DNA from 2 places in the Stenotrophomonas sp. Steno-C15 genome. Region 1 is predicted to be linked to the other one. Evidence: predicted binding sites of a transcription regulator. Region 1 holds the regulator's gene; the other holds the start of a gene.
What was found. Region 1 encodes FliA, which starts transcription of late flagellar genes. Its sites were predicted from a motif close to TAAAGTTTNNCNNNCNNNGGCCGATAA; they were not measured.

Region 1 (15,675 bases):
GTTGCACAGGACGATGCCGAGATCCGCCAGCTGCGCCACGAAGTGGCCGGCATGCGCCAGGTCATCGAGCGCGAGATGAACCGCTTCACCGACGAGCGCCTGCGCGGCTGCCCGGTGCGGGCGACCGCCCTGGACCTGATGGACGAGTACGGATTCGATGCCGGGCTGGCCCGCGATGTGGCCATGCAGATACCGCTGGAAACCGAAGCCCACCGGGGCCGCGGGCTGATGCTGGGCCTGATCTCGCGCAGGCTGCCGATCGCGCCGGTCGATCCGCTGGAAGAAGGCGGCGTGATCGCTCTGGTCGGTCCGACCGGGGCCGGCAAGACCACCACCATCGCCAAGCTCGCCTCGCGCTTCGCCGAGAAGCACGCGCCGCGCGATGTGGCCCTGGTCACCACCGACACACTGCGCATCGGTGCCCGCGAGCAGCTGTACGGCTATGGCCGCCAGCTCGGCATCGCGGTGCATGAAGCCAACAGCGGTACCGACCTGGACCAGCTGCTGGAGCGCCTGAAGGACTACAAGCTGGTGCTGATCGATACCGCCGGCCTGGGCCCGCGTGACCGCGCCCTGGCCGCGCAGCTGCAGTGGCTGCGTGCCGCCCGCCAGGTCCGCACTCTGCTGGTGCTGCCGGCCAATACCAGCTTTGGCGACATGGACGAGGTGGTGCGCCGCTTCGGCGCGGCCAACCTGCAGGGCCTGGTGCTGAGCAAGCTGGATGAGACCGGCCGCTTCGGCAACGCCCTGTCAGTGGCGGTAGACCACGCGCTGCCGATCACCTGGGTGACCGATGGCCAGGACGTTCCGGACGACCTGCACCGGGCCAGCGCGGCCAATCTTGTACTTCGCCTTGAAGATTTGCGCCGAGCGGCCGATATGCCCTGCAACCCGGAGTTGAACCATGCCGTCGCGTGAGTACGCCAAGCTGACCAAGACCTTCCCGCTGTCGGCCACCCGCAGCGAGCCGCTCGGCCCTGTGCGCACCATCGCCGTGACCGGCGGCAAGGGCGGCGTCGGCAAGACCAACGTCTCGGCCAACCTGGCCGTGGCGCTGGCCGGCATGGGCAAGCGCACGCTGCTGCTCGACGCCGACCTGGGCCTGGCCAACATCGACGTGATCCTGGGGCTGAATCCCACCCACACCCTGGCGGATCTGGTCGCCGGCCGCTGCTCGCTGGAAGAAGTGATCGTCGAAGGTCCGAACGGCGTGCTGGTGGTGCCGGCCGCGTCCGGTCGCCGGCACATGGCCGAGCTGGCCCCGGCCGAGCACATCGGCCTGGTGAACGTGTTCTCCGAACTGGAACGCGAGCTGGACATCATGGTGGTGGACACCGCCGCCGGCATCACCGATGGCGTACTGACCTTCTGCCAGGCCGCACAGGACACGGTTGTCGTGGTCTGCGACGAGCCGGCCTCGATCACCGACGCCTACGCACTGATCAAGGTGCTGTCGCGCGAGCGCGGCGTGGACCGCATCCAGGTGGTGGCCAACATGGTGCGCGACCCCAACGAGGGCCGCGTGCTGTATGAAAAGCTGACCCGGGTCTGCGAGAAGTTCCTTGCCGATGTCTCGCTGAACTACCTGGGCTGCGTGCCGCAGGATGACTGGCTGCGCCTGTCGGTGCAGCGCCAGCAGCCGGTGGTGAAGGCCTATCCATCCAGCCCGGCGGCGCTGGCGATCACCGAGATCGCCCGTCGCACCGCCCGCTGGCAGGCCCCCACCGAGCCACGCGGTGGCGTTGAATTCTTCCTCGAGCGCATCCTCAAGCAACGCGGGGTGGCAGCATGAAAGGCGCGGCCCAGTACAGGGAAGTCCAGCGCTCGGCGGCGACCGAGGTCATCGCCCAGCACTCGGACCTGGTGCGGCGCATCGCCCATCACCTGGCCGCACGCCTGCCGGCCAGCGTCGAAGTGGACGACCTGATCCAGGCCGGCATGATGGGCCTGATCGAAGCCTCGCGCAGCTACGACGCCGACCAGGGTGCCTCGTTCGAGACCTATGCCTCGATCCGCATCCGCGGCTCGATGATCGACGAGATCCGCCGCGGCGACTGGGTACCGCGCTCGGTGCATCGGCGCGCCCGCGATGCGGCCGCCACCATCCGCCGCCTGGAGCAGACCACGGGCCGTGCAGCCAGTGCCACCGAGGTGGCGGCGGCCATGGACATGCCACTGCCCGAGTACCTGCGGCTGATGGAGGACGCCTCGCGCGGCCAGGTGCTGAGCCTGGAATCGCGCATCGAAGACCAGGGCGAACTGGACACCGTCGCCCAGGGCGGACCGACACCGCAGCAGGTCCTGGAACGTGGCGAGTTCGGCCGCGAACTGGGCAAGGCCATCGGCCATCTGCCCGAACGCGAACAGCTGGTGCTCTCGCTGTACTACGAGCAGGAGCTGAACCTGAAGGAGATCGGCGCGGTGCTCGGCGTGAGCGAATCGCGCGTCTGCCAGATCCACGGCCAGGCCGTGCTGCGCCTGCGCGGCCGGCTGAAGATCTTCGAGGCCGCGGATGCCGGGCTTGAAGAATGAACATGCCTGCGGCGGCCACGGCCACCGCGGGCGACTGAACAACAAAGGAACTCCGATTTGAACAAGAACATGCGCATCCTGATCGTCGACGACTTCTCGACCATGCGTCGCATCGTCAAGAATCTGCTGGGCGATCTGGGCTTCACCAACACCGCCGAAGCCGAGGACGGGCATGCTGCGCTGTCGATGCTGCAGAGCCAACCGTTCGACTTCGTGGTCACCGACTGGAACATGCCGGTGATGACCGGCATCGAACTGCTCAAGGCGATCCGCGCCGATGCCAAGCTCAAGACCCTGCCGGTGCTGATGGTCACCGCCGAGGCCAAGCGCGAGCAGATCATCGAAGCGGCGCAGAGCGGCGTGAACGGCTACATCATCAAGCCGTTCACCGCGCAGACGCTGGAAGAGAAACTGGGCAAGATCTTCGAACGCCTGGCGGCCAGCGCCTGATGGACGCCACGGTCGACAAGAACGCCCTCGTCCTGCGCCTGCAGGAAGCCCTCGACGCGCTCGAATCCGGCGACGAGAGCGCCTGGCGCCAGCGCATCGACGCCCTGGTGGCCGCACGCACGCAGCCGATGATGAGCGGCCTGTCACGGCTGGCCCGCGAACTGGGCCAGGCCCTGGGCGAACTGCCGACCGTCCCCAGCGAGGCGGGCGAGCTGGACGACGCCTGCGCGCGCCTGGACCATGTGGTGGCGATGACCGAACAGGCCACGCACCGCACCCTGGACCTGGCCGAAGAGTGCCGCAGCCTCACCGAACAGCTGCGCGCCGAAGGCCTGCAGCCGGGGCAGGATGCGCAGCTGGAACGCATCCGCCACAACCTGACCGAGATTGCCCTGACCCAGAGCTATCAGGACCTGACCGGACAGATCATCCGTCGCGTGGTCGGCATCGTCCGCCGCGTGCACGAAGGCTTTGGCGCGCTGGGCCTGCCACCGGAGCAGCATCGCACCGATCCGGCGCTGGCCGGACCGGCACTGAAGGGACTGGACCGCCACGCGGTCTCTCAGAACGACGCCGACGACCTGTTGTCGGACCTGGGACTGTAAGCATGAGCGCGGTATCCGACGACATCACCGCCGATTTCATCATCGAGGCACAGGAAATCCTGGATCGCCTCGGCGAACAGCTGGTGTCGCTGGAACAGGCGCCGCAGGACGCCGACCAGCTCAACGCCGTGTTCCGTGGCTATCACACGCTCAAGGGCGGCGCCGGCTTCCTCGGCATCACCGCCATGGTCGAGCTGTGCCATGCCGCCGAAGAGGCACTGGGCGCCGCCCGCGCTGGCCAGGCGGTGCTGCAGCCGCATCACTTCGATGCCGCACAGCAATCACTGGACTACCTGCAATCGATGCTGGATGCCGTGTCTTCCGGCAACGAACCCGGCTATGCCCCGCCGGACCTGATCGCCCAGTTCGACGTGCACGGCGCTGCTGCGCCGGCCGCCGCCGCTCCCGCAGCGGCCGCGCCCGCTGCCGGTGACCTGATCACCGACGACGAGTTCGAGGCCCTGCTCGATCAGCTGCACGGCAGCAACGCCCCCACCGCAGTGGCGACGCCGGCCAAGGCCGACGATGGCCTGATCAGCGAGGATGAGTTCGAAGCCCTGCTGGACCAGCTGCACGGCGGCGCCGCCCCCGGCGCGAAACCCGTGGCTGCCCCGGCGGCGGCGCCTGCACTGCCCGCACCGCGCCCGGCGGCCGCCGCGGCCAAGCCCCCCGCCAACAAACCGGTGGCCGAGGCCGAGCACACCGTGCGCGTGGATACCAAGCGGCTGGATGCGATCGTCAACCTGATCGGCGAGCTGGTGCTGTCGCGCAACCGGCTCAAGACCCTGCGTGCGCGCCTGCGCGACGAGGAACTGGACCGCGCCGTGTCGACCCTGGACATCGCCACCGCGCGCCTGCAGTCGGCAGTGATGCGCACGCGCATGCAACCGGTCGGCAAGGTGTTCTCGCGCTTCCCCAAGGTCGCCCGCGATGTTGCCCGCTCGCTGAAGAAGGAAGTGGACCTGGAGCTGGTCGGCGCCGAAACCGAGCTTGACCGCAACCTGGTCGAGGCCCTGGCCGACCCGCTGGTGCACCTGGTCCGCAACGCCATCGACCATGGTGTGGAGATGCCCGATCTGCGCGAAGCACAGGGCAAGCCACGCATGGGCCACGTGCGTCTGTCGGCCCAGCAGGAAGGCGACTACGTCAGCATCGAGGTGCAGGACGATGGCGCCGGCATCGATCCGGAAAAACTGCGCGCGAAAGCACGCGAAAAGGGCTTGATCGACCCGGAGGCGGCGGCCCGGCTGAGCAGCGAGGAATGTCTGCACCTGGTGTTCCTGCCCGGCTTCTCCACCAAGCAGCAGGTGACCGACATCTCCGGCCGCGGCGTCGGCATGGATGTGGTGCAGTCGCGCATCCGCGAGCTCAGTGGGCAGATCCAGATCCAGTCGGAACTGGGCCGGGGCAGCCGTTTCCTGATCCGCGTGCCGCTGACCCTGGCGATCCTGCCAACCCTGCTGGTGCAGGCCGGCGAGGACGTCTATGCGCTGCCGCTGGCGCGCGTGATGGAAGTGCTGCATGCACCGCGCACCTCGCTGGGCTGGTTCGATGGCCGGGCGGTGCTGGATCGTCGCTCGCACACCCTGCCGCTGGTCGATCTGCGCCAGTGGCTGGATGTGACGCCCGCCGCCTCGGCGCTGCTCACCATCGTGGTGCTGCAGGCCGGCGAGGCGCGCTTCGGCCTGGTCGTGGACCAGGTCCGTGGGCGCGAGGAAGTGGTCATCAAGCCATTGCCGAAGGCCCTGCGCGGCCTGCGCGGCTACGCCGGTGCGACGCTGATCGGTGATGGCCGGATGGCCCTCATCCTCGACGTGGATGGCCTGCGATGACGCTCGCCGGGCGTGGCCCGGCGCTACCGGAAACGGCCTCGCGCGATAGCGCCGGGCCATGCCCGGCGAACCAGAAACTGTGACTACCGTCTGTACGCGATCGACCGGTGTCTCAAGTCCCATTCACACACGCCGATACCGGACCCATGGATAGACTCAGCCTCATCGGACTCTTTCTCGCCCTGGCCTCACTGGTCGGCGGCAGCATCCTCAAGGGCGCCGGACTGGCGTCCCTGTGGTCGCCTGCGGCGTTCGTGATCGTCATCGTCGGCACCATCGCCGCGATCCTGCTGCACACCGCACCCGCCGTATTCAGGCATGCCTTCCGGATCGTGCGCTGGGTCGTGCGCCCGCCGCACAGCGATCGTCGCGAGCTGATCCAGCAGATCGTCGAGTGGAGCAACATCGCCCGCCGCCAGGGCCTGCTGGGCCTGGAAGCGCAGGTGGAAGCGCAGCAGGATCCGTTCCTGCGCAAAGGCCTGCAGCTGCTGGTCGATGGCGTCGAGCCCGAATCGATCCGGCACATGCTGGAGATCGAGCTGGGCAGCCAGGAACACCGTGACCAGGCCGCTGCCAAGGTCTTCGAGGGCATGGGCATCTATGCGCCGACGCTGGGCATCATCGGTGCGGTGCTGGGCCTGATCGCCGTCATGAAGAACCTGGCCGACCCCAGCAAGCTGGGGCATGGCATCGCCGCCGCCTTCACCGCCACCATCTACGGCATCGCGTCGGCCAACCTGCTGTTCCTGCCGATCGCCGCCAAGCTGAAGGGAGTGATCGCCCACAACAGCCGCGACCGCGAGATGGTCATCGAAGGCCTGATCTCGATCGCGCAGGGCGAGAACCCGCGGAACATCGAAACCAACCTGTCCGGCTTCCTGCACTGACATGGCCCGCCGCAGACACCACGAAGAGCACGCCAACCATGAAGCATGGGCGATCCCCTATGCCGATCTGATGACGCTGCTGCTGGCCTTCTTCGTGGTGATGTATGCGATCTCCTCGATCAACGAAGGCAAGTACCGGATCATGGCCGATGCGCTCACCGATGCCTTTGGTGGCGCGCCGCGCACCATCAATCCGGTGCAGGTCGGCAACAAGCAGGTGCAGGGGGGCGGCTGGGACAGTCCTTCGGTGATCAAGTCCGGCACCAAGATCGGCCCGTCCGCACCGGCACCCTCGCACGACCCTACCCTGCTGCCGGCCATGGCCTCGCAGATGCGCATGCCGGTCTCGGTGCACGACCAGCAGCAGATCGCCCGTGCCGAGCGCCAGCTCAGCAGCATCGCCGACCGGTTGACCGCCGCGCTGTCGCCGCTGATCGAGCGCGGCATGATCAGCGTGCGCCGCACCGAGCTGTGGATCGAAGTGGAGATCAACAGCGACATCCTGTTCCCGACCGGCTCGGCGGCGCTGGACGTGCACGCGCGCGGGACGCTGTCCAGCCTGGCCGGTGTGCTGCGCGACGTACCCAACAGCGTGCGGGTGGAAGGCCACACCGACAACGTGCCGATCGCCACCGCCACCTTCCCCTCCAACTGGGAACTGTCGGCCGCGCGGGCCGCCAGCGTGGTCCACCTGTTCGCCGACCAGGGCCTGCAGCCTTCGCGTCTGGCCATGGTCGGCTACGGCCAGTTCCGCCCGCGCGAGGACAACGACAGTGCGCAGGGTCGCAACCGCAACCGGAGGGTGATGGTCATCATCCTGGCCGACACCTCGCACTCGGTCGACCCGCTGGGCCAGCGCCTGAACGCCGCCAACGGCGCGGCCGACCCGTCCGCCGGGCCTGCGGCAACACCCGCCACAGTGCCCTCCCCGTCCCCCATCGCACCGGTGCAGTTGCCACCGGTGCCGGCTGGCAGCCGTGTCGGCGCCGCCGCTCCCCCGGCAATGAAGGAGTAAACCCATGCGCATCTGGGCAGTCGCCAACCAGAAGGGCGGAGTCGGCAAGACGACGACCACCCTGGCCCTCGGTCGCAACCTGGCCACGCAGGGCCATCGCGTGCTGCTGATCGATCTTGATCCCCACGCCTCGCTCAGCCGCGCCTTCGGCGTGCCGGTGGACCCGCCACCGACCGGCGTACTTGAGCTGTTCGGCGCACCTCCGGCCGAGCTGTCCAGCCTTTGCCACACCAGCAGCCTCAGCGGCCTGGACTACGTCTGTGCACAGCCGGCACTGGCCACGCTGGAGCGCCGCAGCGCCAACCAGCCGGGCCTTGGCCTGGCGCTGCAGAACGCGCTGGCACGGCACCAGGGCCAGCACGACTACATCCTGCTGGACTGCGCGCCCACACTCGGCCTGCTGATGATCAATGCGCTCGCGGCAGCGGACCGCCTGATCATTCCGACGCAGGCCGAGCCGCTGGCACTGCACGGGCTGGACGGCATGGTGCGCACCGGTGAGATGGTCGAGCGCTCGCGCCGGCGCCCGCTGCCGATCTCGATCCTGCCCACCCTGTTCGACCGCCGCACCCGCACCGGCAACGAATCACTGCGCAGCATGCAGGACCGTCACGGCGCACGCGTCTGGGAGGATGCGATTCCGATCGACACGCGGGTCAGCAACGCGGCCGGCCTGACCCTGCCGAGCGTCGGCGAGGACTATCCCGGCCGCGGGCTCGCGGCCTACCGTCGCGCGCTGAACTGGATCCTTGGCGAGGATGCGCGCGCGCTGGAGCAAGCCGCATGAACACCACCGGTGTGCTGGACGACTATCTGGACGAGCTGCTGGGCGAAGCGATCGCCCCGGTGGCGGCCAGCCCCGATGCAGGCAACACGGCGCTTCCGGCGGCGATCGCCGAACGCGAGCCGACCTGGGACGACCTGCCGGCAGAGGTCATCTACGAAACCGGCAGCAGCGACGTGGTGCCCATGGATGACGCCGCTCTGGCGGCCGCCTTCGAGACCGCCAGCCAGTCCGCTGCACCGGCCGCTGCCGAACGCCAGCCGACCTGGGACGATCTGCCCGATGAGGTGATCTACGAGACCGACGGCGCGGAAAGCCCGTTGCTGGCCCACACCGACAGCCCCGCGCTGCAGGCTGCCTTCGAGGCCGCCGCCAGCGGCGAAGGGGTGGATCCGGTGCCGCCCGCGCGGATCGTGCCCCCGGCACCCGCCGCTGTGCCGCCGGTAGCGGCTGCACCGCCGCGTGTCGCCCTCGAAGCACCCGCCGCCAGCCGCCCTGCCAGCTGGCAGGAACTGCAGGCGCAGGCCCATCGACCCGCCAACAGCCCGCATCCGCAGCACCGCCGCGCGAACGAGCGCACCTCGCGCTGGCTGCGGATGCGCTGTGGCAGCCAGGCCTATGCACTGGAACTGCTGAAAGTGCAGGAGGTGGTACTGCCGGTACCCCTGCTGCCGCTGCGCGGCACTGCGCCGGCGATGCTGGGGATCATGAACCTGCGCGGCCAGGTGGTGCCCGTGATGGACCTTGGGCTGCACCTGGGCGCAGCGGCGGCCGAGGACGACGCACAGACCCGCATCGTGGTGCTGGAGGAAGACGGCGAGACCATCGGCCTGCGCGTCTCGGCCGTGGAAGACGTCGCCAATCTCACTGATTCGCAGATCGAGCCACCGGATACCGCCCGCATCTGCCAGATCTCCAACGACCTCTTCCGTGGTGTGGCCCGCGTCAGCCAACGGCCGATGATCCTGCTCGACGCCACCCGCCTGCTCAACTGAGGCGGGGGCCACGCGTTGCCCGGGCCCGTCGGAACGGGCACGCAGGGCCTCACCGCCCCCTAAAGAACCCCTGGCGGGTGCCGATATGGATGACGGAACCGTTTGTCCGGAGCAACGATGAGTACTGTCGAACTGGGTGAGGATCTCGGCATCGAGACCAGCACCGAGCTCAAGAACCGCCTCGCCCCGCTGGTAGCGCAGGTTGGCGAGCTGACCCTGGATGCAAGCCAGGTCGGCCGCGTCCACACCGCCGCCGTGCAGGTGCTGTGCGCATTCGTGCAGGCACGCCGCGAGGCGGGCCTGGACACCGGCTTCCACGGTTGCACTGCAACCTTCCGTGACGCCGCGCGCCTGCTGGGCGTCACCCAGGCCCTGGGCCTGGACGTACCCCATGACAACCTGAAATCTGTGGAGAACGCTGCATGAGCGCACGTATCTTGGTGGTGGACGATTCGGCGTCGATGCGCCAGATGGTGTCCTTCGCCCTCACCTCGGCCGGTTTTGCCGTCGAAGAAGCTGAAGACGGCGCGGTCGCGCTCGGCCGCGCGAAGGGACAGCGCTTCAGCGCGGTGGTCACCGACGTCAACATGCCGAACATGGACGGCATTGCGCTGATCCGCGAGCTGCGCCAGCTGCCGGACTACAAGTTCACGCCGCTGCTGATGCTGACCACCGAGTCCGCCGCCGACAAGAAGTCCGAAGGCAAGGCCGCCGGCGCCACCGGCTGGCTGGTCAAGCCGTTCAACCCGGAACAGCTGGTCGCCACCGTGCAGAAAGTGCTGGGCTGATCGCCCCGCACCGTTCCCCTTCTTCGCTTCCGGATCACCACTGCATGAGCATGGACCTGCAACGCTTCCACGCCACCTTCTTCGAAGAGAGCCGCGAAGGCCTCGACGCGATGGAGGCCGGCCTGCTGGCCCTGGAGTCGGGGCAGCAGGACGCGGAGATCATCAACTCGGTGTTCCGCGCCGCCCACTCCATCAAGGGCGGTGCCGGTACGTTCGGCTTCGATGCCATCGCCGCGCTCACCCACGTACTGGAAACGCTGCTGGACGAGCTGCGCGCCGGCAAGCGCGCGCTGGAAGGCCACGCGGTCGATGCGATGCTGTCGTCCGTGGATGTGCTGCGCGCCCTGCTGCGCGAGGCCGAGCACGGCCAGGCGGCCGATCCGGCGGCCGTCGCCGCGGTGAAGGCGCGGCTGGAGGCAGTGCTGTCCGGCCAGCCGGCAGCCAGCGCCCCGGCCGCGGCTGCCGCCGCAGCACCGGTGGACGATACCCCCGAAGCCTGGCAGATCGGCTTCACCCCCGCGCCCTCACTGTTCATGAGCGGCAATGATCCGCTGCGCATCATCCGCGAACTGGAACATCTCGGCTCGCTGCAGGTCGCTGCGCGGCTCGAACGCCTACCCGGCTTCGCCCAGCTTGACCCTCTCGAAGCCCATCTTGCGTGGGACCTCGGCCTGGTCGGCAAGGTGCCGCGCAGCAAGATCGAAGACACCTTTGCGTGGGTGCTGGACGACTGCGAACTGGACATCCGTCCGGCCGCGCCGCCAAGCCTGGCCACCCGCGCCCCCGATACAACAGCCAACGCCCCTTCCACGCCCGTTGCTGCAGTACCCCCCGTTGCCGCCGCCCCTGCCGCCAGTGGCACCCCTGGCACCAGCCAGGATGCGGAAACCTCGATCCGCGTCAGTGTCGACAAGGTGGACGCGCTGATCAATCTGGTCGGTGAACTGGTCATCACCCAGGCCATGCTCAAGCAGGTCTCGCATGCGCTGGATCCGGTGCTTGCCGAGAGCCTGTTCGCCGGCCTGGATCAGCTCGAACGCAACACCCGCGACCTGCAGGAAGCCGTCATCGGCGTGCGCATGCTGCCGGTCGACGCCGTGTTCCGCCGCTTCCCGCGCCTGGTCCGCGACCTCTCCACCCGCCTCGGCAAGCAGGTCCGCCTGCGCACCATCGGTGAAGGCACCGAACTGGACAAGGGCCTGATCGAGAAGATCGCCGATCCGCTCGTCCACCTGGTCCGCAACTCCATCGACCACGGGCTGGAAATGCCGGACGTGCGCAAGGGCGCAGGCAAGGACGAGACCGGCACCATCACCCTGGCGGCGTCGCACCAGGGAGGCCACATCGTCATCGAAGTCAGCGACGACGGACGCGGCCTGGATCGCGCCAGGATCCTCGCCAAGGCGGCCGAACGCGGCCTGAGCGTGCCCGACAATCCCACCGACTCGCAGGTCTGGGACCTGATCTTCCAACCGGGCTTCTCCACCGCCGACGCCGTCACCGATCTCTCCGGGCGCGGCGTGGGCATGGACGTCGTCCGTCGCAACATCCAGGCACTGGGCGGTGAAGTACAGATCGAAAGCAGCCTGGGCACTGGAACGCGTACCCTGATCCGGCTGCCGCTGACCCTGGCCATCCTCGACGGCATGACCGTGGCGGTGGCGGGCGAGACGTTGATCCTGCCGCTGGCCTATGTGCTGGAAGCCCTGCAGCCGCAGCCGGAGGACATCCGCAGCATGGCCGGCGAAGGGCGCGTGCTGCGCGTGCGTGGCGAGTACCTGCCGATCCTGTCCCTCAGCGAGTACTACGGGTACGGCGCCCGCATGCCCGGCAGCGAGTCGCTGGTGGTGGTGGTGGAAGGCGACGGGCAGAAGATCGCACTGGAAGTGGACGAACTGGTCGGCCAGCAGCAGGTCGTGGTCAAGAACATCGAGAACAACTACCGGCGTATCGGCGGCGTGTCCGGCGCCACCATCCTCGGCGATGGCCGCGTTGCACTGATCGTCGACATCGGTGGGCTGGTGCGCTCGCTGCGCGTGCCGCAGGCCGCCTGAGTCCGAGCGCAGGTGATCCAGGGCCGCCGCCCCACACGGGCGGCGGCTTTCGTTTGTGTGCAGCCCGGTAGCAAGGCGAGTGTGCGCCTCCCGCTCCATTTCGTGAACTCCGTCGGCCCACGGCGCCGCAGGAAACCACCCGCGTGCAGGCCGGAACACGGCCCCTGCAACGCGTCCGCGCCGCCGTCCCTACGCATCCGGATGTGACGCCCATCCATAAAGTCCGCCGGCCGTGCGCCGCTATCTCGCAGTGACAGTCGTGACCGGACTCGCATCGGCTCCGATTCACGCTGCACTCCCCGGCCGGCACGCACGCCCGCCACTCTGCCCACCTGGAGCACCTGCATGAAGTGGTTCCACGATCTGCCCATCGCCCGCAAGCTGGCCGTGGGGTTCACCCTCACCACCCTGATGACCCTGCTGCTGGGTGCGTTCGCACTGTTGCGCCTGAGCCAGGCCAACGACCAGCTGGGGGCGATGGCCAGCAACGATATTCCGTCGGTGCAGCATCTGGGCGAAGCCCGCTCGCAGCTTGGTGAATTCCGTACCTACGAGCTGGCCCAGCTGACCATGCTGGACCAACCGGACAAGGTGGCCGACTACAACAAGCGCATGGACGCCACCGCCAAAGCCGTACGCGATGAACTGGCGGCCTATGCCGCCTTGCCGGCCCAGGACAAGGAACGCGAACTGTATCGCGCCGCCTCGGCGCAGGTGGATCGCTACTTCGCCGCCAACAAGGCCATGCGTGACGCAGTGGCCGCCGGCGACGGCATCATGGCGCAGCAGATTTCCGACGAGCAGTCGCGCCCGGCACGGCGTGAACTGTTCGACGCCCTGAAGGCACTGGGTGCCCACATCGCCGGCCTGATGGACGCGCGGATCGCCGATGCCAACGCCACCCATCGCGCCAGCATGATCGCCATCATCGGCTGCATCGTGCTGCTGTCGTTGCTGGCCGCAGCCCTGGCCACGGTCATCTCGCGGGCCGTGACCGGTCCGCTCGGCAAGGCCGTGCAGGCCATCCAGGCAGTCGCCCGCGGTGACTTGAGCGTCAGCACCCGCGCCACCAGCAACGACGAGGCCGGCCAGATGCTGTCCGCCACCGCGGAAATGACCGCAATGCTGCGCCGTTTCTCCGAGCAGACACAGCTGATGGCGCAGATGCATGCCGGACCGGATATCAGCCATCGCATCCCGGAAGACTTCCCGGGTGTCTACGGCCAGCTCGCCAGCGGCATCAATACGGTCATTTTCGAGCACCTGGACGCGATCCGCGATGCGATCGACGTACTCAACCAGTATGCCGTCGGCAATCTCGCGCCGGACGCGCGCCGCCTGCCCGGCAGCCGCGCCATCCTGCATGAGTCGATGGATGCGGCCAAGTCCAGCCTGCTGGCGATCAATACGCAGATCCAGCAGCTCGCGGCCGCAGCCGCCGCGGGCGACTTCAGCCAGCGCGGCGACGCACAGCGCTTCCACCATGATTTCAAGGTGATGATCGATCACCTGAACACCATGATGGAAGTCGCCGACAGCAATCTCGGCCAGCTCTCGCAGCTGCTGCAGTCGATCGCTGCCGGGGACCTCACCGCGCGCATGGACGGGCAGTTCAACGGCGTGTTCGCACGGATGCGTGACGATGCCAATGCCACCGTCACCCAGCTGACCCGCATCGTTGGCCAGATCCAGGCCAGCGCCTCCAGCATCACCCTGGCCGCCGGCGAGATCGCCTCGGGCAACAACGACCTGTCGCGCCGTACCGAACAGCAGGCCGCCAACCTGGAAGAAACCGCCGCCTCGATGGAGGAACTGACCTCCACCGTGCGCCAGAATGCCGAGCACGCCCGCCAGGCCAACCAGCTCGCCATCGGTGCCCATGGCGTCGCCTCCCAGGGCGGCGAAGTGGTCGGCCAGGTGGTCACCACCATGTCCGCCATCGAAGCCTCCTCGAAGAAGATCGCCGAGATCATCAGCGTCATCGACGGCATCGCCTTCCAGACCAACATCCTGGCCCTCAACGCCGCGGTCGAGGCCGCCCGTGCCGGTGAGCAGGGCCGCGGCTTTGCGGTGGTCGCCAGCGAAGTGCGCACCCTCGCCCAGCGTTCGGCCGCTGCCGCCAAGGAGATCAAGGGCCTGATCGACGACTCGGTGGGCAAGGTCGCAGATGGTTCTGCGCTGGTGCACAAGGCCGGCGCCACCATGGGCGAGATCGTTGCCTCGGTGCAGCGCGTAACCGACATCATGGCCGAGATTTCCGCGGCCTCGCAGGAACAGAGCGCCGGCATCGAGCAGGTCAACCAGACCGTGGTGCAGATGGACGAGACCACCCAGCAGAACGCCGCGCTGGTGGAGGAAGCCACCGCCGCTGCACGGGCGATGGAGGAACAGGCTGTGCAGCTGGGTGAGGCCGTGGCCCGCTTCCGCCTGGAGTCACAGAACGAAGCACCGCTACCGGCGGTGGTCGTGGCGGCGCAGCGCAGAACGCCAGCGGCAGCTCCAGCGGCCAGGCCGGCTCCCCAGCGCGTCGCACGCGCCGCGGCGGCGCAGCCGGCGCTGGCACTCGACGGCGACTGGCAGGAGTTCTGACCTCATCGGAACCGGGACGCGTCGGATTCCTGCACGCTGGCAGGGATCCGACCCTCGACCGGCCCGGTCTGCTCGCCGTGACTCCTCGCCGGTTGTCGCAACGCATCACAGTTCCAGCGTTGCCCCGGCCAACTGGTTGAATTTTTCTTCAGGTTCAGCCGCCGCTCGCCGCTAACGGGACACGGTCCTACGCGAGCCAGCGATGCCAGCCAGCAACGACCCCGACCCGATACCGGTACAGCGTGGGCGAATGCTGGCCGGCGTGCTGCTGCTCGCTGCGTGGCTCGGATGGACCCTCGCCGCGCTGTGGGCGCAGGCCGATGCTTCACAGCCACCGGCCGGCCGCTGGCGCGCCGCGGACGTGCTGGCGCAGCTGTCGCCCGCCGTGCTTGCCGCCAGCCACCAGCATCCCCTGCTGCTGCGGCAGTCCATCGTCTGTGGCTGCGCCCCACCGGCGCGCACACCCGACGGCATCGATCTGCGGGAGGCCCGCACGCCGCTGCCCTTCGAATGGCTGGTGCTGTACCAGCAGCGCCTTGTCTATGCCGGGCCCTCCCTTCTCGACGCGGGCTGCGGCGGCCGTCCGCTCGCAGCCGCTCCACTGGTTGCGGGGCTGCTGCGCAATGCACAGGCGCCCGTGATCCTTTCCCATCATTGCCCATGCCACAAGGAGTAGCGCATGCATGCCTCCACCCGTAATACCGCCGCGCCGACCGGTCAGCCGACACCGCCTTACCTGCGCACGCTGGCCGCGGGTGCCGACCGCCTGTTCCTGCTGGTCAGTGCAGGGTTGGTCCTGGCCTCGCTGGCACTGGCCGTGCGCCATGGTCAATGGACACCGTGGCTGCTGGTCGCACTGCCCGCGCTGCTGGTCAGCGCGGTGCAGATCCACCTGCAGCCCGGCAGCCGCCTCAGCCGCTGCACGACAGCGCTGGCGTGGATGGTGCTGTCGGCCACCTTGATCCACCAGACGCACGGACAGCTGGAGACCCACTTCACGGTCATCGTGCTGATCGCACTGCTGCTGTACTACCGCGACTGGCTGCCGATCGTGGTGGCCGCCGTGGCGATCGCCGTGCATCACGTGCTGTTCTTCGCCCTGCAGACGCGCGGCCTGCCGTACCCGGTATTCGCCGCCGGCAGT
Region 2 (15,675 bases), on a different contig from region 1:
GATCACGGATCCGGCATCTGCCCCAGGCTCAACTGCCAGGACACACCGAACCGGTCCTGCACCCAGCCGTAGCGATTGCTGAAATCGTAGTCGCCCACCGGCATCAGCCAGTGCCCGCCCTCGCCCAGCACGCGCGCCGCGCGCTCGAACTGTTCGGCGCCACCGCACTCGACGAACAGCGAGATCGACGGACTGAAGGTGAAGTCGTGCACATCCAGGCTGTCGAAGCACAGATAGTTGGTGCCGCCGAGCATGAAGGTCGCCTGCCGCACCTGGCCGGGCACTCCCGCCCCTGCGCCGTCGGGATGGCGTTGCAGGGCAAGCAGCCGGAAATCGGCGAACGCCTCGGCGTACAGGGCCAGGGCCGCCTCGGCCTGGCCGGTGAACATCAGGAACGGACGACTGCGCAGCATGGGGTGCTCCAGTTCAGCGGGCCGATGACGGCCCCGCGAACAGGATGGCACGCGGGATGTATGCCCGCTGTAGAGCCGAGCCCACGCTCGGCTGTACGGATCAGGCCTCGCGCATGCGGCGCGCGATGGCACTGCCGGCCGCGATCGTGGCGGTCAGGGCCACCATCGACAGGAACTGCAGGCGCGTATGCGCCTCGCTCAGCAGCAGGCCGAAGATCAGTGCCAGGATCGCCAGGGCGCAGCAGGTCAGCCACGGGAAACCGGCCATGCGGAACGGCAGGCGCGAGCCGAGGCGGTCCGCACGGCGGCGCAGCACCAGTTGAGAAAGCAGCGACAGCGTCCACACCAGCAGGCAGGTCGAGCCAACGATGTTCAGCAGTACCGGCAGCACCTTGTCCGGGAACAGCAGTTCCATCACCGTCGCGGCAAACCCGAACAGCACGCTGGCCAGAACGGCGATCACCGGCACCTGCCGCGGGTCGGTCCAGCCCAGCACGGCCGGTGCCTCGCGGCGCTGCGCCAGCGAATACATCATCCGCGACGCGCCGTAGAGGTTGGCGTTGAGGGCCGACAGCAGGGCGATCACTGCGATCAGCGTGATGGCCGTGCCCGCCCCCGGAATGCGGGCCGCATCCAGCACCGCGGCGAACGGCGACTTCAGCGCTTCGCTGGTCCACGGCACCACGGCGATGATCACGCTCAGCGAGCCGATGTAGAACACCAGGATGCGCCAGGCCACGGTGCGGATGGCGCGGGCGATGCTGCGCTCGGGATCCTCGGTCTCGGCCGCGGCAACGGCCACGATCTCGGTGCCGCCGAAGGCGAACACCACCACCAGCAGGGCTGCGCCGATACCGGCCAGGCCCTGCGGTGCAAAACCGCCGTGTGCGGTGAAGTTGCTCAGTCCCGGAGAGGACACCTGCGGTAGCCAGCCCATCAGCAGCGCGAAACCGATGGCGATGAACGCCAGGATCGCCACCACCTTGAGAATGGCGAACCAGAACTCGAACTCACCGAAATTCCTGACCCCCAGCAGGTTGATCGCGGTGAAGAACAGCATGAACGCCAGGGCGGCCATCGGCACCGGAATGGCAGGCCAGACCGTGGCCAGCAGGCCCGCCGCTCCCACGGCCTCGGCGGCGATCACGATCACCAGCTGTACCCACCAGAGCCAGCCGACAGTGGCCCCTGCCGTGGCGCCCATGGCGTCGGCGGCATAGACCGAGAACGCGCCGCTGGTCGGCTTGGCCGCCGCCATTTCGCCCAGTGCGTTCATCACGATGATCACCAGTGCGCCGGCCACCAGGTACGACACCAGCACCGCCGGGCCGGCCGCCTGTACGCCCACACCGGACCCCAGGAACAGGCCCGCGCCGATGGCGCTGCCCAACCCCATCATGATCAGCTGGCGTGGCTTGAGCGAATGGCCCAGGCGGGAGGGCGAGGCAGGCGTAACGGGGCTGGCGGGCATCGGCAGGAGTGGGCGGCGGCTACAGGGGCGTCACCTTACCCTGTCCCGCACCTGTGGGGATAGGCACAGTGCAGCAGGCCGCTCAGGCCAGCGCCGGCTCGCCGATGCGGGCGCGGTAGGCGCGCGGCGAGAAACCGGTTTCGGCCTTGAACTTGCGGGTGAACGCGCTCTGGTCACTGAACCCGCAGGCCTGGCCGATGCAGGCGATGCTGTCGTCGCCATGCAGCAGATGCATGGCCATCTGGATCCGCAGCCGCGTCAGCACCTGCTGCGGGGTCATCTGGAACACCTTGCGGAAGCTGCGCTCCAGCTTGGACAGCGAGAACCCGGTGATGTCCAGCAACGTCTGCATGCGCACGTTCTCGGCGTAGTGCGCGTTGAGATGGGCCAGGGCCAGCCGCAGCTGCTCGTACTGGGTGCCCAGGCTGTCCTTCTGGCCCAGGTCGCGCGAGATGCCGATCAGGCCCTCGATGCTGCCGTCGACCACCAGCGGCCGCTTGCAGGTCAGGCACCAGCCCGGCTCGCGGTTGGCGAACAGGTGCAGCTCCATCAGGTTCTCGATCACCTCGCCGGACAGCACGCGTGCGTCCTGGTCGACGTAGTCCGCACTGAGGCCGGTCGGGTAGATCTCGGCCGCGGTACGCCCGATCACGTCCTTGCGCGCGCGCAGGCCCAGCCGCCGCAGCATGGTCTGGTTGACGTGGGTGTAACGGCCCTGGCGGTCCTTTATGAAGAACAGCACGTCCGGGATGGCGTCGAACAGGGCTTCGATGTCGGCAGGCTCGACTCGCATGCGCCAAGCATAGCCGAGGCGCCCTTGTCCGCGCGATCACCTGCGCGGGACCGGGGCTTAACGTCTGGCGCGCGAGGGTAGAGGTTGACTTCCCCGCTACAGGACCTGGACCCATGGCCGCCAGCAAGCCCACCGGCAAGCGCGCACCCGCCCCCTCCCCCGACCATCGCCGTGGCGACGGCGACGAACTGCACCTGCACGCCAGCGGCACGCACCCCCCGATGACCACGGCCCAGGGCATCCCCGTCGCCGACAACCAGAACTCGCTGCGCCAGGGCCCACGAGGCCCCACCCTGCTGGAGGATTTCATCCTCCGCGAGAAGATCACCCACTTCGACCATGAGCGCATCCCGGAGCGCATCGTGCATGCCCGCGGCAGCGCCGCCCACGGCTATTTCGAACTCACTCACTCGCTGGCCAAGTACACCCGTGCACGCATCCTTGGCGAAGTCGGAAAGAAGACTCCGGTGTTCACCCGCTTTTCCACCGTGGCCGGCGGTGCCGGGTCGGTCGACACCCCCCGCGACGTGCGGGGTTTCGCGGTGAAGTTCTACACCCCTGAAGGCAACTGGGACCTGGTGGGCAACAACATCCCGGTGTTCTTCATCCAGGACGCAATGAAGTTTCCCGACCTGGTGCATGCGGTGAAGATGGAACCGGACCGCGCGTTCCCGCAGGCAGCGAGCGCGCACGACACGTTCTGGGACTTCATTTCGTTGATGCCCGAATCGATGCACATGATCATGTGGGCGATGAGCGACCGCGCCATTCCACGCTCGCTGCGCATGATCGAAGGCTTCGGCGTGCACAGCTTCCGCCTGTTGAACGAGGCCGGCGACTCCACCTTCGTCAAATTCCACTGGCGGCCGAAGCTGGGCATCCAGTCCACGGTGTGGGACGAGGCGTTGAAGCTGCAGGCCGCGGACAACGATTTCCATCGGCGCGACCTGTTCGAGGCGATCGAGCGTGGCGACTTCCCCGAATGGGAACTGGCCGTGCAGCTGTTCACGGAAGAGGAGGCCGACGCATTTCCGTTCGATCACCTGGACCCGACCAAGATCATTCCCGAATCGCTGGTGCCGCTGAAGGTGATCGGGCGCATGGTGCTGGATCGCTGGCCGGACAACTTCTTCGCCGAAACCGAGCAGGTGGCCTTCTGCCCGGCCAACGTGCCGCCCGGCATCGACTTCAGCAACGACCCGCTGCTGCAGGGCCGGTTGTTCTCCTACCTGGATACCCAGCTGATCCGCCTGGGCGGGCCCAACTTCCACCAGATCCCGGTGAATGCGCCAAAGTGCCCGTTTGCCAACCACCAGCGCGATGGGCATATGCAGATGCAGGTGCCCAAGGGCCGCGTGGCCTACGACCCCAGTTCGCTGGAGGACGACAGCCCGCGCGAGACACCGGCCGGATTCCGCAGCCATGCCAGCGCGGATGACGGCCGCAAGGGGCGCACGCGTGCCGAGAGCTTCGCCGACCATTACAGCCAGGCACGGATGTTCTTCCGCAGCCTGGAAGCACCCGAGCAGGCCCATCTGGCCTCGGCGCTGGTGTTCGAGCTGTCCAAGGTGGAAACGCTGAAGGTGCGGGTGCGTACCGTCAGCCACCTGCGCAACATCGACGAAACCCTCGCGCAGCGGGTGGCGGAAGGACTGGCGCTGCCCGCCCTGCCCGACCCGGCGCCCACTGCTACGCCGGCACAGGACATGCCCCCCGCACCGGAAGTCCGCGTGATCGGCCGCAACAAACCCACCCTGCAAGGGCGCTGCATCGGCATCCTGTTTGATGAAGGCTCCGATGCCGGTGTCATCAGCAGCCTGCGCAAGGCCGCAGAGAAGGCCGGCGCCGCGGTGAAGCTGGTGGCTCCCAAGGTGGGCGGCGCCACCCTGAGCAACGGCAAGCTGCAAGCGGCCGACGGGCAACTGGCGGGGACTCCATCGGCGGTGTTCGATGCGGTCGCGATCGTGCTCAGCGAGGAGGCCGGCAAGCGGCTGTCCAGCGACAGTGCGGGGCTGGAATTTGCCAGCACCGCGTGGGCACACCTGAAGGCCATCGGCAGCGATGAAGGAGGCCGGGTGCTGCTCAAGGCGGCGCGCGTGGGCAAGGATGCAGGCATCGTCGACGCGGGCGATGCCGGCGCTTTCCTCGCCGTCGCCGCCACCCGCCAGTGGGCCCGCGAACCGAAGCTGCGGCAACTGGCCTGACGGCCTCACCCCCATCGCCTGCAAGGAGACGTGTCATGCCCCGTGGAGACAAATCCGCCTATACCGACAAGCAAAAGCGCCAGGCCGAACACATCGAGGAAAGCGAGCGCGAGCGTGGTGCCAGTGAGAGCACCGCCGAGCGCATCGCGTGGGCCACCGTGAACAAGCAGGATGGCGGAGGCAAGCGCAGTGGCAGTGCCCGCAAGGGCGCCAAGAAGACTGCGAAGAAGGCGGCGAAGAAGGCACCGGCAAAGAAGGCCGCAACGAAGAGCACTGCGGGAAAAGCACCGGCGAAGAAGGCCGCAAAGAAGACTGCCGCGAAGAAAGCGCCCGCGAAGAAGTCCACCGCCAGCACGCGCAGTGCAGCCGCAAAGAAGGCAGCGGCAACCCGGGCGGCAAAGAAGGCGGCACGCTCGACCGCCGCGAAGAAGGCGGCGCGCACCCGCGCAGGCGGTTGAGATGCACCCGGCAGCGCAGCGGGCACACGATGCCTGCGGCCCTGCACGGTGACGTGGCGCACGCCGGGCAGCATCAGCACCCGGCGGCGCCACGGCTCAGTCAATCGGCGGCCCGGCCCTTGGGCGCGGGTGCCGCCACGGCCACCGCCTGCAGCTTGCGCACCGCAGCGATCGGAATCGCTTCGGCCCGTCGCTGCTGCGGCCACCAGACGAACAGGAATGCGCTGCTGGAGCCCAGCAGGCGCGCGGTGCCGGGCAAGGGCGCCGCGTCGCCGTTCAACTGCAGGCGGATCACTTCCCCACGTCCCTCGTTGCGGATCTGCTGCCCCCGCACCTGCACGTAGTTGGCCGCGCCGATGGCCATGAAAGCGGCCACGGCCAGGGTCATCGCCGTCAGCGGCCGCAGACCTACGCCCTCCCAGCTGGTCAGTACCGAGCGCATGAGCACCGCCCGCCATGCCCAGTTGCGTGCGCGCAGTTGCTCGAGCTTGGCCGCATTGCGCATCCGTAGCGTTTCCGGCCAGCTCACCAGCAGCACCAGCAGCACGCCCGCAGCCAGCAGCAGTGCATAGGCCGGGTCACGGATGCCGGCCACCAGGAAATCGCTGGGCTGCAGGTAATCCAGAATCGACAGCTCGAATCCCCGGTAGAACCAGAAGCTGCACCACAGCCCCAGCAGCGACACCAGCAGATAGGCAGTGGTGAACAGCAGTGCCGGCTCACGGCGCATGCGGGACAGCGCCTGCATCACCGCCGAGTCATCATCACCACGGGTCAGCGGCAGCATCGACCAGTCGGTCGCTGCTTCCGGCTCCGGTGGCGCCGCAGCCACCTCGATGCCCTGCACCCGCGGCACATCGCCATAGGTCCCTTCCGGTTCCCTGTTGTCCATGCCCGCTCCCCTTTTCAGCGAGCATCGCCGAAAAAGGTGGCGCGCGGTAGACCACCGGCCTGCGGCATACTCCACGGTGCCGCAGGGCGCAGAGCGGAGGAAAGGGCCATGAAACGATGGACTGGCATGTTGGGGCTGCTGGCGTGGCTGTGCGCCGCGTCACCGGCCGTTTCCGGCAATGCGCGGGCTCCCGCCGCCCCAGCGGACGATGTGGGTACCGCGCAGGCCGTCGCACAGGCTGAAGCGCGTGGCCGGCAGATGTTCGAGCACGACCTGGCGGCCGAGCGCGCAACCGACGCCCTGCTCGAACAGGGCATGCGCGGCGACACCCGGGTAAGGGGCTGGATAACCGAACAGCGCGGCAGCCACTACGAAGTCAGCATGATCGGCGACGGCGCAGTGGTCCTGTATAGGGCCGCCACCGACGCGCAGGGAAGGATGACCGGCGCAACCGAGACTCTGGATGTTCCAGCGGCGCCAACGACCTACCAGGCCGGCGCTGCCGCCGCACGGGCGCTGGCGTTGAACAGCGCCTTCGACGCCTGCGCGCAGACCTACAACAGCGTGGTTCTTCCGGCGCCCGGTACGGCCGCCGATGCGTGGACGGTCTACCTGCTGCCCGCCACCACCGATCCTGCCGTAGTTCCGCTGGGCGGCACGCATCGTCTCGACATCGCCCACGGTCGGATCGTCTCCCGCCGCGCCTTCACCCACAGCTGCATCCAGCTGAAGCGTGCGCCACCCGGTGCGGCGATGTTCATCACCCATCTGCAGGACCCGACACCGACCGAGATCCATGTGTTCTGGAGCCTGTGGGCCCGCTCGCCGCTGTACGTCTCCACGGGTAAGGACGTGATCTGGAAGATCGAGGACGGCCGCATCCGCCGCATGCAGGACTGACCGGCCACCACGCGCGAACACGTGGCGGCCCGTGCCTTCAGGTGGCTGCCGACGGTCAGGCCGCGCGTGCTGCCACCGGGCGGACTGCACCGCTCTGCTCGATATGGAACACCGCGACCGACGCGGTCAGCGCATTGGCCTGCTCTTCCAGCGCGCGGCTGGCGGCAGTGGCTTCTTCCACCAGTGCGGCATTCTGCTGGGTCACCTGATCCATCTGCACCACCACCTGATTGACCTGTTCGATGCCGGCCGCCTGTTCCTTGCTCGCCGCAGCGATGTCACTCATCAGCTGGTTGGTGCGTGCGCTGGCCTGTGCCAAGCGGGCAATGGCCGCTTCCGACTCGACCGTGACCGCCAGACCGCTCTGAACCTTGCCTGCCGCCTCTTCGATGAGTTCCTTGATCTCCTTGGCGGCGATGCCCGCACGCTGCGCCAGCGTGCGCACTTCACTGGCGACCACGGCAAAGCCGCGGCCCTGCTCACCCGCGCGGGCAGCTTCCACCGCAGCGTTCAAGGCCAGGATGTTGGTCTGGAAGGCGATGCCATCGATGACCGTGGAGATTTCCGAGATGCGCGCCGAGGACTGATCGATCTCTCCCATCACAGACGCCATCTGTGCCATTGCCTGTTCGGTGGCCCGCACCGCCGCGCCGGCAGCGTGTGCCTCGCTGTCGGCCTGGCGGGCCAGCTCGGCATTCTGGCGGACGGTCGAGGTGAGTTCTTCCATCGATGCCGCCGCTTCTTCCAGGTTGGCGGCCTGCTGTTCGGTACGGCGGGACAGGTCGCTGTTGCCGGCGGCGAGCTCCTGCGCGGCAGTGTTGATGCTGTCGGCAGCGTCCTGGATGCCGCGCACGATGCCGGTCAGCTGGGCCGTGGTGGTGTTGGCATCGTCGCGCATGCGGGCGAACACACCGTCGTAGTGACCGTCCATGCGCGCAGTGAGGTCGCCCCCGGAGACCGCGCGCAGCACATCGGAGACGTCGGCGATGCTGGCCTGCGAACTGGCCATCATGCCGTTGAGCTGCTCGACCATCGCCCTGAACTGATACTGGAACGCACTGGCATCCCCACGCACGCTGAAATCTCCGGCGCGCGCCGCGCGGACCAGGTCGTCAATCTGGGTGTTGACTGCCAGCAGGCTCTGTTTCACTGCGGCCAGGGTGCGGGTCAGCGTACCCTTCTCGCCGAGATAGTCCGGAAGGTCGCGGCTGAGGTCGCCGATGGCATAGCGCTGCATGACCTCGGCCATCAGCAGTTCCACCTGCACGTGTGATTCCACCAGGCTGTTGGTGGCCTGCACCATGCGCCCGAAATCGCCCGGAAACGCACTGGCGTCCATGCGGTAGCGGATCGCACCCGCCTCGTGCTGCTCGGCCATGTGCATCTGCGCCCCGATGGCGGCCTGCACGCTCTGCCGCACGCTGGCCATCGCCTCACCCAGCCGGGTCAACTCGTCACGGCCGCCGAGGCGGAATTCCTGGTCCAGCTGGCCCTTGGACAGGCGCTCGGCCAGGTTCACCGCGCGTGCCAGCGGACCGGTCAGGCTGCGACCGATCATCACCGAGGCGGCAATGCCGACCAGCAGGGCCACGCCTCCCAGCACCAGCAACTGCAGCAGACTGCGTTCACCCAGGCGGATCGCCTCGGCGGCGGCCTCGCGGCTTTCCTTCTCTTCGAAGTCGACTCCCTCGGACAACGCCTTGTTCCAGCCGTTGGCCGCTTCCTGCACCGGCCCCAGGGTCAGTGCCACGGCAGCGGGGTAGTCGCCCTGCTCCATCAGTTCGCTGGTCTGCTTGTTGAGCGGGCGCGCAAGGGCGCGCTTGGCCGCGATGGTTTCAGCGATGGCCTTGCCCTCTGCATCGCCCGGCAGTGCCTGATAGGCGGACCAATCCGCCTCGTAGCGCTTGACCAGTTCGGCAATGCGCTTCTCGTCGCTGCCGCGGTCTTCGCCCTGGCGGATCAGCATTTCGCGGCGCACTACCATCATCTGGTTGTTGGCATCGAGCATCTGCGACAGCAGGCGTACCTTGGCCACACTGACGTCGACCACCTGCTGCATCGCGCGCTTCTGCACGACACTGGCGGTGGCGCCGGTGGCCACCACGGCCGCGACCAGCAGCAGCAACAGGCCAAAGCCCAGCCCAAGACGCCAGGCAACCCTGACATTCCTCAAGTAATCCATGGGTACATCCAAAACGGGGGGATGCGCCCGTATCGGCCGCGCCACCGGCAATCTTGATCGGCAACAAGCACGGGCGTCGGCAGCCGTTCACCTTGGTGAGGCCCCGCCCCGTACTTCTGCGACAAGGGCCTGAGCCACGCCGGGGCTGCCCTGCTCATGCCGGCATCAGGTTGCTTTCACGGAGGCTGCGCAGCCTCTGCGGGCAGGGTGGAGTTGCCATCTGCCGGAGATCTTCATGCCCGTGTACCGCCCCGCCCTGCTCGCCCTGTCCTTGCTGGTCTCGCCCGCCTTCGCGCAGGTACCGCCGCCGGCCCAGCTGCCGGAGCCCATTGCCGAGAAGGCCGTACCCGATACAGCAGCCCGCTCGCCGCTGCACGCCCAAGTGTTGCTGGATCGCGCCAATTTCTCCCCGGGCGAGATCGACGGTGAAGTCGGCAGCAACCAGCATCGGGCCGTGGCCGGCTTCCAGGCGGCACACGGCCTGACGGTGAGCGGAGAGCTGGACGACAGCACCTGGGAGGCTCTCCAGGCCGAGACGATCGCGCCGCTGGCCAGCTACACGCTGACGGCCGAGGATGTTGCCGGTCCGTTCCAGTCCATTCCCAAGAAACCCGCCGCACAGGCAAAGCTGAAGTCGCTGGGTTACAGCAGCGTCGAGGAAGCGCTCGGTGAACGCTTCCACGCGTCCCCTGCCCTTCTGAAGTTGCTCAACCCCGGCGTCGATCTGGCCAAGGCCGGCAGCCGTATCCAGGTGCCCAACATCGCCCCCGCGACATTGCCGAAGGCGGCGAAGATGGTGGTCGACAAGTCCGATTCCACTCTTCAGTTGCTGGATGCGCAGGGCAAGGTGATCGCACAGGTGCCGGTTTCGTCCGGCAGCCAGCACGATCCGCTGCCGATCGGTGAATGGAAGATTCTCGGCGTCCATCGCGACCCGCCGTTCCACTACAACCCCAAGCTGTTCTGGGATGCGCGCAAAGGCGAGAAGAAGGCCACGCTGCCGCCCGGTCCGAACAATCCGGTCGGCCGGGTCTGGATCGATCTGTCCAAACCCCACTATGGCCTGCACGGAACGCCGGTACCCGGGCATGTCGGCAAGACTGAATCGCATGGCTGCGTGCGCATGACCAACTGGGATGCACTGCGCGTGGCCGATGCGGTGGATACCTCCGTCCCCGTGGTTATGCAGGAGTGAGCCGATGCGACTTTCGCAGTTGATCGTGCTGGGCGTGCTGGTGGGTGTGGGAATGGGCTGGTGGCTGCGCCGCGATGCGGGTGAGCCAGTAGCGGTTGCCCGGCCTGCAGCACCACCTGCGGTGGCTGCGGCGCCGGAGGTTGCGGCTGCGACGCCGCGTGTGGGCGCTGCGGCTCCCACGGCGGTGCCGCCGTCCAGCGCCACCGATGCGGCAAGCGGCCTGCTGCTGCCGGTGCAGGGCGTACTGCCTTCGCAGCTGCGCGATACCTTCACCGATGCCCGCAGCGAAGGGCGCGTGCATGATGCAATCGACATCATGGCCGACGCAGGAACTCCGGTACTGGCAGTGGCCGATGGGACGGTGGAAAAGCTGTTCGACAGCAAGCGTGGGGGGCTGACGATCTACCAGTTCGAGCCGAGCGGGCACTGGTGCTACTACTACGCCCACCTGCAACGCTATGCCGATGGCCTGGCCGAAAAGCAGGTGATCAAGCGTGGCGAGGTGATTGGCTACGTAGGCAGCACCGGCAACGCCAGCGCCGAGGCCCCGCACCTGCATTTCGAAGTGCACGTGCTGGGGCCGGAGAAGCAGTGGTGGAAGGGGGAATCGATCAATCCGTACCCGCTGTTGCAGGCGGGAGGGTAGCGCGTGTGCCGCGTGGCAGAGCCAGTCGCAGTGATGCCCGATTTGGGCACGATCCTAGCCGTATTGGGTATCTGACAAGTACCCCGCCGGGCATGGCCCGGCGCTGCCGGCGTCGCCACCGCCGCAGCGCGATGCTGGCGGTCGCCAGCCCGCCACCAGCAAGCAGTAACAGCAGTGCCAGGGGCTGCCAGAAGAAGAACGGCCACAGACCTCCAGCACGGTCAGCCGCAGCCAGGAACGCCCGCGCGGACGTGCGTCGCCGCGCCTATAGCCGAAGTACGAGGCGGCAATTCCAGCGGACTCAACCGATTCCAGCGCGCGGGTGATGCCGGAGCCCGGCACGTCCGAACGCGCGCCAGCGTGGAAGTCAGTCTGAAGCGCGTGAACCCACCCGATACCTCGCCAGATGGCGAGGCCAGGCATCGCACATGCGGAAGGGCGTCAGGCCGGCCTGACTTCTCTGCAGACCGGCTCGGCAAGTTCGCGGCAGGCGAAGAACAGCCCTTCCACCCCACCTTCGTCCAGGTGCCTGCGCGGCGTCGCCATGGTGGCGCAACGGTTGGCCGCATGCAGCATCTCCACCGCGGTGAGGATGCCCACGGCCGCACGGTCGATCCGCGCCAAGGACTGACGTCGTCCGTCGGACAGGTTCTCCTCCGGCCACAACATGCCATCGGAGCCCTCGCCGTCACGGATGCGGGTGAGGCAGCCCTGGAACGTGCTGAGATCGTCGGCGGGATTGGCGTCGTCGTTGATGGGCTCAACAACATGGAACGGCGGGGTCTTGCGAGCGGCCATGGTGTCGGCTTCCGTGGCTGCACTTGACAGCGCAACCGCCGACAGATGAAACCGGCCCAAACTGAAGCGCCGCGACCCCACACGGAGTCGCGGCGCTCTTTTTTCAATTGAACAGCGTTACCACCACGCCGGACATGGCCCGGCGCTACCTCAGGCGAACGGATCCTGCAGGACCATGGTGTGGTCGCGATCGGGGCCGGTCGAGACGATGCTGATCGGGCAGCCCGCCAGCTCCTCCAGCGAACGCAGGTAGGCGCGTGCGGCCGGCGGCAGGTCATCCCATTGGGTGATGCCGTGGGTGTTCTCGCTCCAGCCCGGGAACTCCAGGTACACCGGGGTGCACTCTTCCCAGCCCTGCGCGTCCAGCGGTGCGTACTCGGTACGCTTGCCGCGGTATTCGTAGGCGATGCAGACCTTCAGCTTCTCCATGCCGTCCAGCACGTCCAGCTTGGTGATGCACAGGCCGCTGATGCCGTTGATGGCCACGGCGCGCTTGAGCGCGACGATATCCATCCAGCCGCAGCGACGCGGACGGCCGGTCGAGGCGCCGTACTCGGCACCGCGGTCGCGGATGCCCTGGCCGATCTCATCGTCCAGTTCGGTCGGGAACGGACCGCCGCCGACGCGGGTGGCATAGGCCTTGGCGATGCCCAGCACGTAGTCGATCGCATCGGCACCCACGCCGGCGCCGGCCAGTGCGCCGCCGACGGTGGTGTTGGAGCTGGTGACGTACGGATAGGTGCCGTGGTCGATGTCCAGCAGCGCGCCCTGCGCGCCTTCGAACAGCACGCGCTTACCCTGCTTGCGCAGGTCGTGCAGGATGCCGGCGACGTCGGACTTCATCGGCTCGACGTACTCGCCGAAGGCAAGTGCCTCGTCGTAGGTCTTCTGGAAGTCGATCGCGTCGGTGTTGAGGTACTTGGTCAGCACGAAGTTGTGGTAATCCAGCGCGGTGCGCAGGAGTTCTTCCAGCTGCTTGGGGTAATGCAGGTCGGCGATGCGGATGCCGCGACGTGCCACCTTGTCTTCGTAGGCCGGGCCGATGCCACGCCCGGTGGTGCCGATCGCCTTGCCGCCGGCAGCGCGTTCGCGCGCCTGGTCCAGGGCGATGTGGTACGGCATGATCAGCGGCGCGGCCGGGGAGATCTTCAGGCGCGAACGCACTTCCACGCCGGAGGTTTCCAGCTCGGCGATTTCCTTCTGCAGCGCGGCCGGCGAGATCACCACGCCGTTGCCGATCAGGCACAGTGCGTCGTCGCGCAGGATGCCGGACGGGATCAGGTGCAGGACGGTCTTCTTGCCGTTGATGACCAGCGTGTGGCCGGCATTGTGGCCGCCCTGGAAGCGCACGACCGCGCCGATTTCCTCAGTGAGCAGATCGACGATCTTGCCCTTGCCTTCATCGCCCCACTGGGCACCCAACACTACGACAGACTGACCCATGACGGGCTCCTCGATTTGTTGCGGCCATCGGGGCCGCGGACGGGTAAACCGTGGCGGGGGTGGCCAGCGCGGTCATGGCGGCTCCAAACGGGGAGCGGCCGGCGATGGATGGCCCAGACACGGAAAAAGCCGAACGGGGGAGGCCCGTCCGGCTTTTGTGCATTATCCGGGTTTCCGGGGTCGGGTGCCACCTTTCCGACGGACGGCTTCACCCAGCGGTCAGGGGCCCGAAACGGGGTCAGATCCCTTTCCTGCGGAAAGGAATATGACCCGCTGCTAATGCCGTGCCCACCACAGCAGGCTCAGGCCGGCCAGCAGGATCAGGCCGCCAAAGCTGCGCAGGGCCGGTCCAGGCAGGTCCAGCAGGCGCTCGGCCATGCGCTTCCAGGCCAGCGGGGCCGCGAACAGGAACAGGCCTTCCAGCACCGCGACCAGGCACACGGCCGCGAACAGGTCTTTCATCGGGAACTCCAGAAATGGCACGGGGCCCGGCATCTGGCCGGGCCCCGTGGGTAGTGCGTGCGACCTCAGCGATCGCTCTTGAGGTACTGCAGGAACGGGTCGTTCTTGTCGAGCACGATCACGCCGTTGCCGTCGGTCATGGAGCCACGGTAGGCCTCCAGGCTGCGGTAGAAGGCGTAGAACGCCGGATCGGCAGAACCGGCCTTGCCATAGATGCGCGCGGCATCGGCATCACCTTCACCGCGCAGGCGCTGGGCATCACGCTCGGCTTCGGCGATCAGCACGGTGCTGTCGCGGTCGGCCTGGGCGCGGATCGTCAGCGACTGTTCCTCGCCTTCGGCGCGCAGCTTGGCGGCCTCCTGCTTGCGCTGGGCGCGCATGCGCTCATACACGTCGTTGATGACCTGGCTGTCGGTCGGCAGATCGACCTGCTTGATGCGCAGATCGATCATCTGCATGCCCAGCCCCGCCACCGCCTCGTTGATCCCCTTCAGCTGCTCGGCGATCAGCTCGCTGCGGTCGCCGGACACCAGCTGCTGCAGGGTGCGCGAGTTGATCTGGTTGCGCAGCGAGTCGGTGATGATCGGTGCCAGGCGGGCATTGGCGATGCGCGGATCGCCGCCGGTGGCACGGAAGTAGTCACCCACGTTGGAGATGTAGCCGATCGCGAAGAAGTCGACGCTGACGTCCTTCTGCTCGGCGGTGAAGTAACGCGCAGGGGCGGTATCAAGCACCTGGAAGCGGCGGTCGAAGACCTTCACCGTTTCCACGATCGGCAGCTTGAAGTGCAGGCCCGGCTTGATGTCCGAGCGCACTACCTTGCCCAGGTTCAGGACCATGGCGGTCTGGTCCTCGCGGACCACGTACACCGAGCCCAGCAGGCCCAGCACCACCGCCACGATCACGGCGATCCAGATTGGACTCTTCATCGGCTGCCCTCCTCACGGCCGCTCGGTCGCCCGGTCGGGCGGCCCGTGGGCCGGCCCGGATCACGGGAAGGTTCCGCCGCCGTGGTACCCGGCAACGAAGGCATCACCACCTCCGGATTCGGCACGCCAGAGGCCGACGTCGCAGGACGGGTATCGCCGGTCATCGGCACATAGATCAGCTGGCGGCCATCGCCGCCGATCACCTTGCGGTTCTCGCTCAGCACCTGCTGCACCGTTTCCAGCCACAGGCGCTTGCGGGTCACGTCCGGCGCATCCTTGTACTGGGCCTGCAGCAGGCTGAAGCGCTGTGCATCACCCTCGGCCTTGGACACCACGGCCTGCTTGTAGCCTTCGGCAGTGGTACGGGCGCGCGAGGCCTGGCCTCGTGCTTCCGGCACGACCTTGGCAGCGTAGGCCTGGGCTTCGTTGATCAGGCGTTCCTTGACCTGCTGCGCACCGTTGACCTCGTCGAAGGCCGGCTTCACTTCCTCCGGCGGACGGGCGTCCTGCAGGGTCAGGCCGGTGACGGTCAGGCCGGTCTTGAACGCGCGCAGCAGCGCCTGCAGGCGCTCCTCGGCAGCCGCGGCCAGCGGGCCACGGTTGTTCAGCACGGCGTTGAGATCGGCACGGCCGACTTCCTCGCGCACGGCACTCTGGGCCGACTGTTCCAGCACCTGGTTGGCATCGACCGTGCCGAACAGGTACTGCTGCGGATCATCGATGCGGTACTGGACGTTCAACGACACGTTGACGATGTTCTCGTCGCGGGTCAGCACCGGAACCTGGATCGAGAAGGTCTTGATCTCGGTCGCGTTGACCTTGGTGACCGACTCGATCGGCCACGGCAGCTTGAAGTTCGGTCCGGGCTGCAGGATGCGCGAGAACTGGC

Region 2: AC06FB_RS18185 (methyl-accepting chemotaxis protein) is a predicted target of FliA. The motif match lies at 9,343-9,369, and genes of this name have one in related genera.

Annotation. Positions count from the first base shown of each region.
Region 1 covers NZ_JBWJPF010000001.1:5,494-21,168, reverse strand. The annotation lists gene flhF (flagellar biosynthesis protein FlhF) at 1-918, shown strand, start outside; gene AC06FB_RS00095 (MinD/ParA family ATP-binding protein) at 905-1,792, shown strand; gene AC06FB_RS00090 (RNA polymerase sigma factor FliA) at 1,789-2,532, shown strand; gene cheY (chemotaxis response regulator CheY) at 2,590-2,982, shown strand; gene AC06FB_RS00080 (protein phosphatase CheZ) at 2,982-3,587, shown strand; gene AC06FB_RS00075 (chemotaxis protein CheA) at 3,590-5,419, shown strand; gene AC06FB_RS00070 (flagellar motor protein) at 5,566-6,306, shown strand; gene motD (flagellar motor protein MotD) at 6,308-7,321, shown strand; gene AC06FB_RS00060 (ParA family protein) at 7,326-8,108, shown strand; gene AC06FB_RS00055 (chemotaxis protein CheW) at 8,105-9,100, shown strand; gene AC06FB_RS00050 (STAS domain-containing protein) at 9,218-9,526, shown strand; gene AC06FB_RS00045 (response regulator) at 9,523-9,888, shown strand; gene AC06FB_RS00040 (chemotaxis protein CheA) at 9,933-11,942, shown strand; gene AC06FB_RS00035 (methyl-accepting chemotaxis protein) at 12,288-14,531, shown strand; gene AC06FB_RS00030 (hypothetical protein) at 14,734-15,207, shown strand; gene AC06FB_RS00025 (methyl-accepting chemotaxis protein) at 15,211-15,675, shown strand, end outside.
Region 2 covers NZ_JBWJPF010000038.1:1,925-17,599, reverse strand. The annotation lists gene AC06FB_RS18220 (VOC family protein) at 3-413, opposite strand; gene AC06FB_RS18215 (amino acid permease) at 514-1,884, opposite strand; gene AC06FB_RS18210 (AraC family transcriptional regulator) at 1,967-2,677, opposite strand; gene AC06FB_RS18205 (catalase) at 2,791-4,881, shown strand; gene AC06FB_RS18200 (hypothetical protein) at 4,917-5,339, shown strand; gene AC06FB_RS18195 (hypothetical protein) at 5,440-6,231, opposite strand; gene AC06FB_RS18190 (hypothetical protein) at 6,340-7,131, shown strand; gene AC06FB_RS18185 (methyl-accepting chemotaxis protein) at 7,187-9,313, opposite strand; gene AC06FB_RS18180 (L,D-transpeptidase family protein) at 9,549-10,508, shown strand; gene AC06FB_RS18175 (M23 family metallopeptidase) at 10,513-11,154, shown strand; partial or broken gene AC06FB_RS18170 (hypothetical protein) at 11,261-11,523, opposite strand; gene AC06FB_RS18165 (hypothetical protein) at 11,596-11,952, opposite strand; gene AC06FB_RS18160 (adenylosuccinate synthase) at 12,103-13,395, opposite strand; gene AC06FB_RS18155 (DUF2065 domain-containing protein) at 13,672-13,857, opposite strand; gene hflC (protease modulator HflC) at 13,923-14,786, opposite strand; gene hflK (FtsH protease activity modulator HflK) at 14,783-15,675, opposite strand, start outside.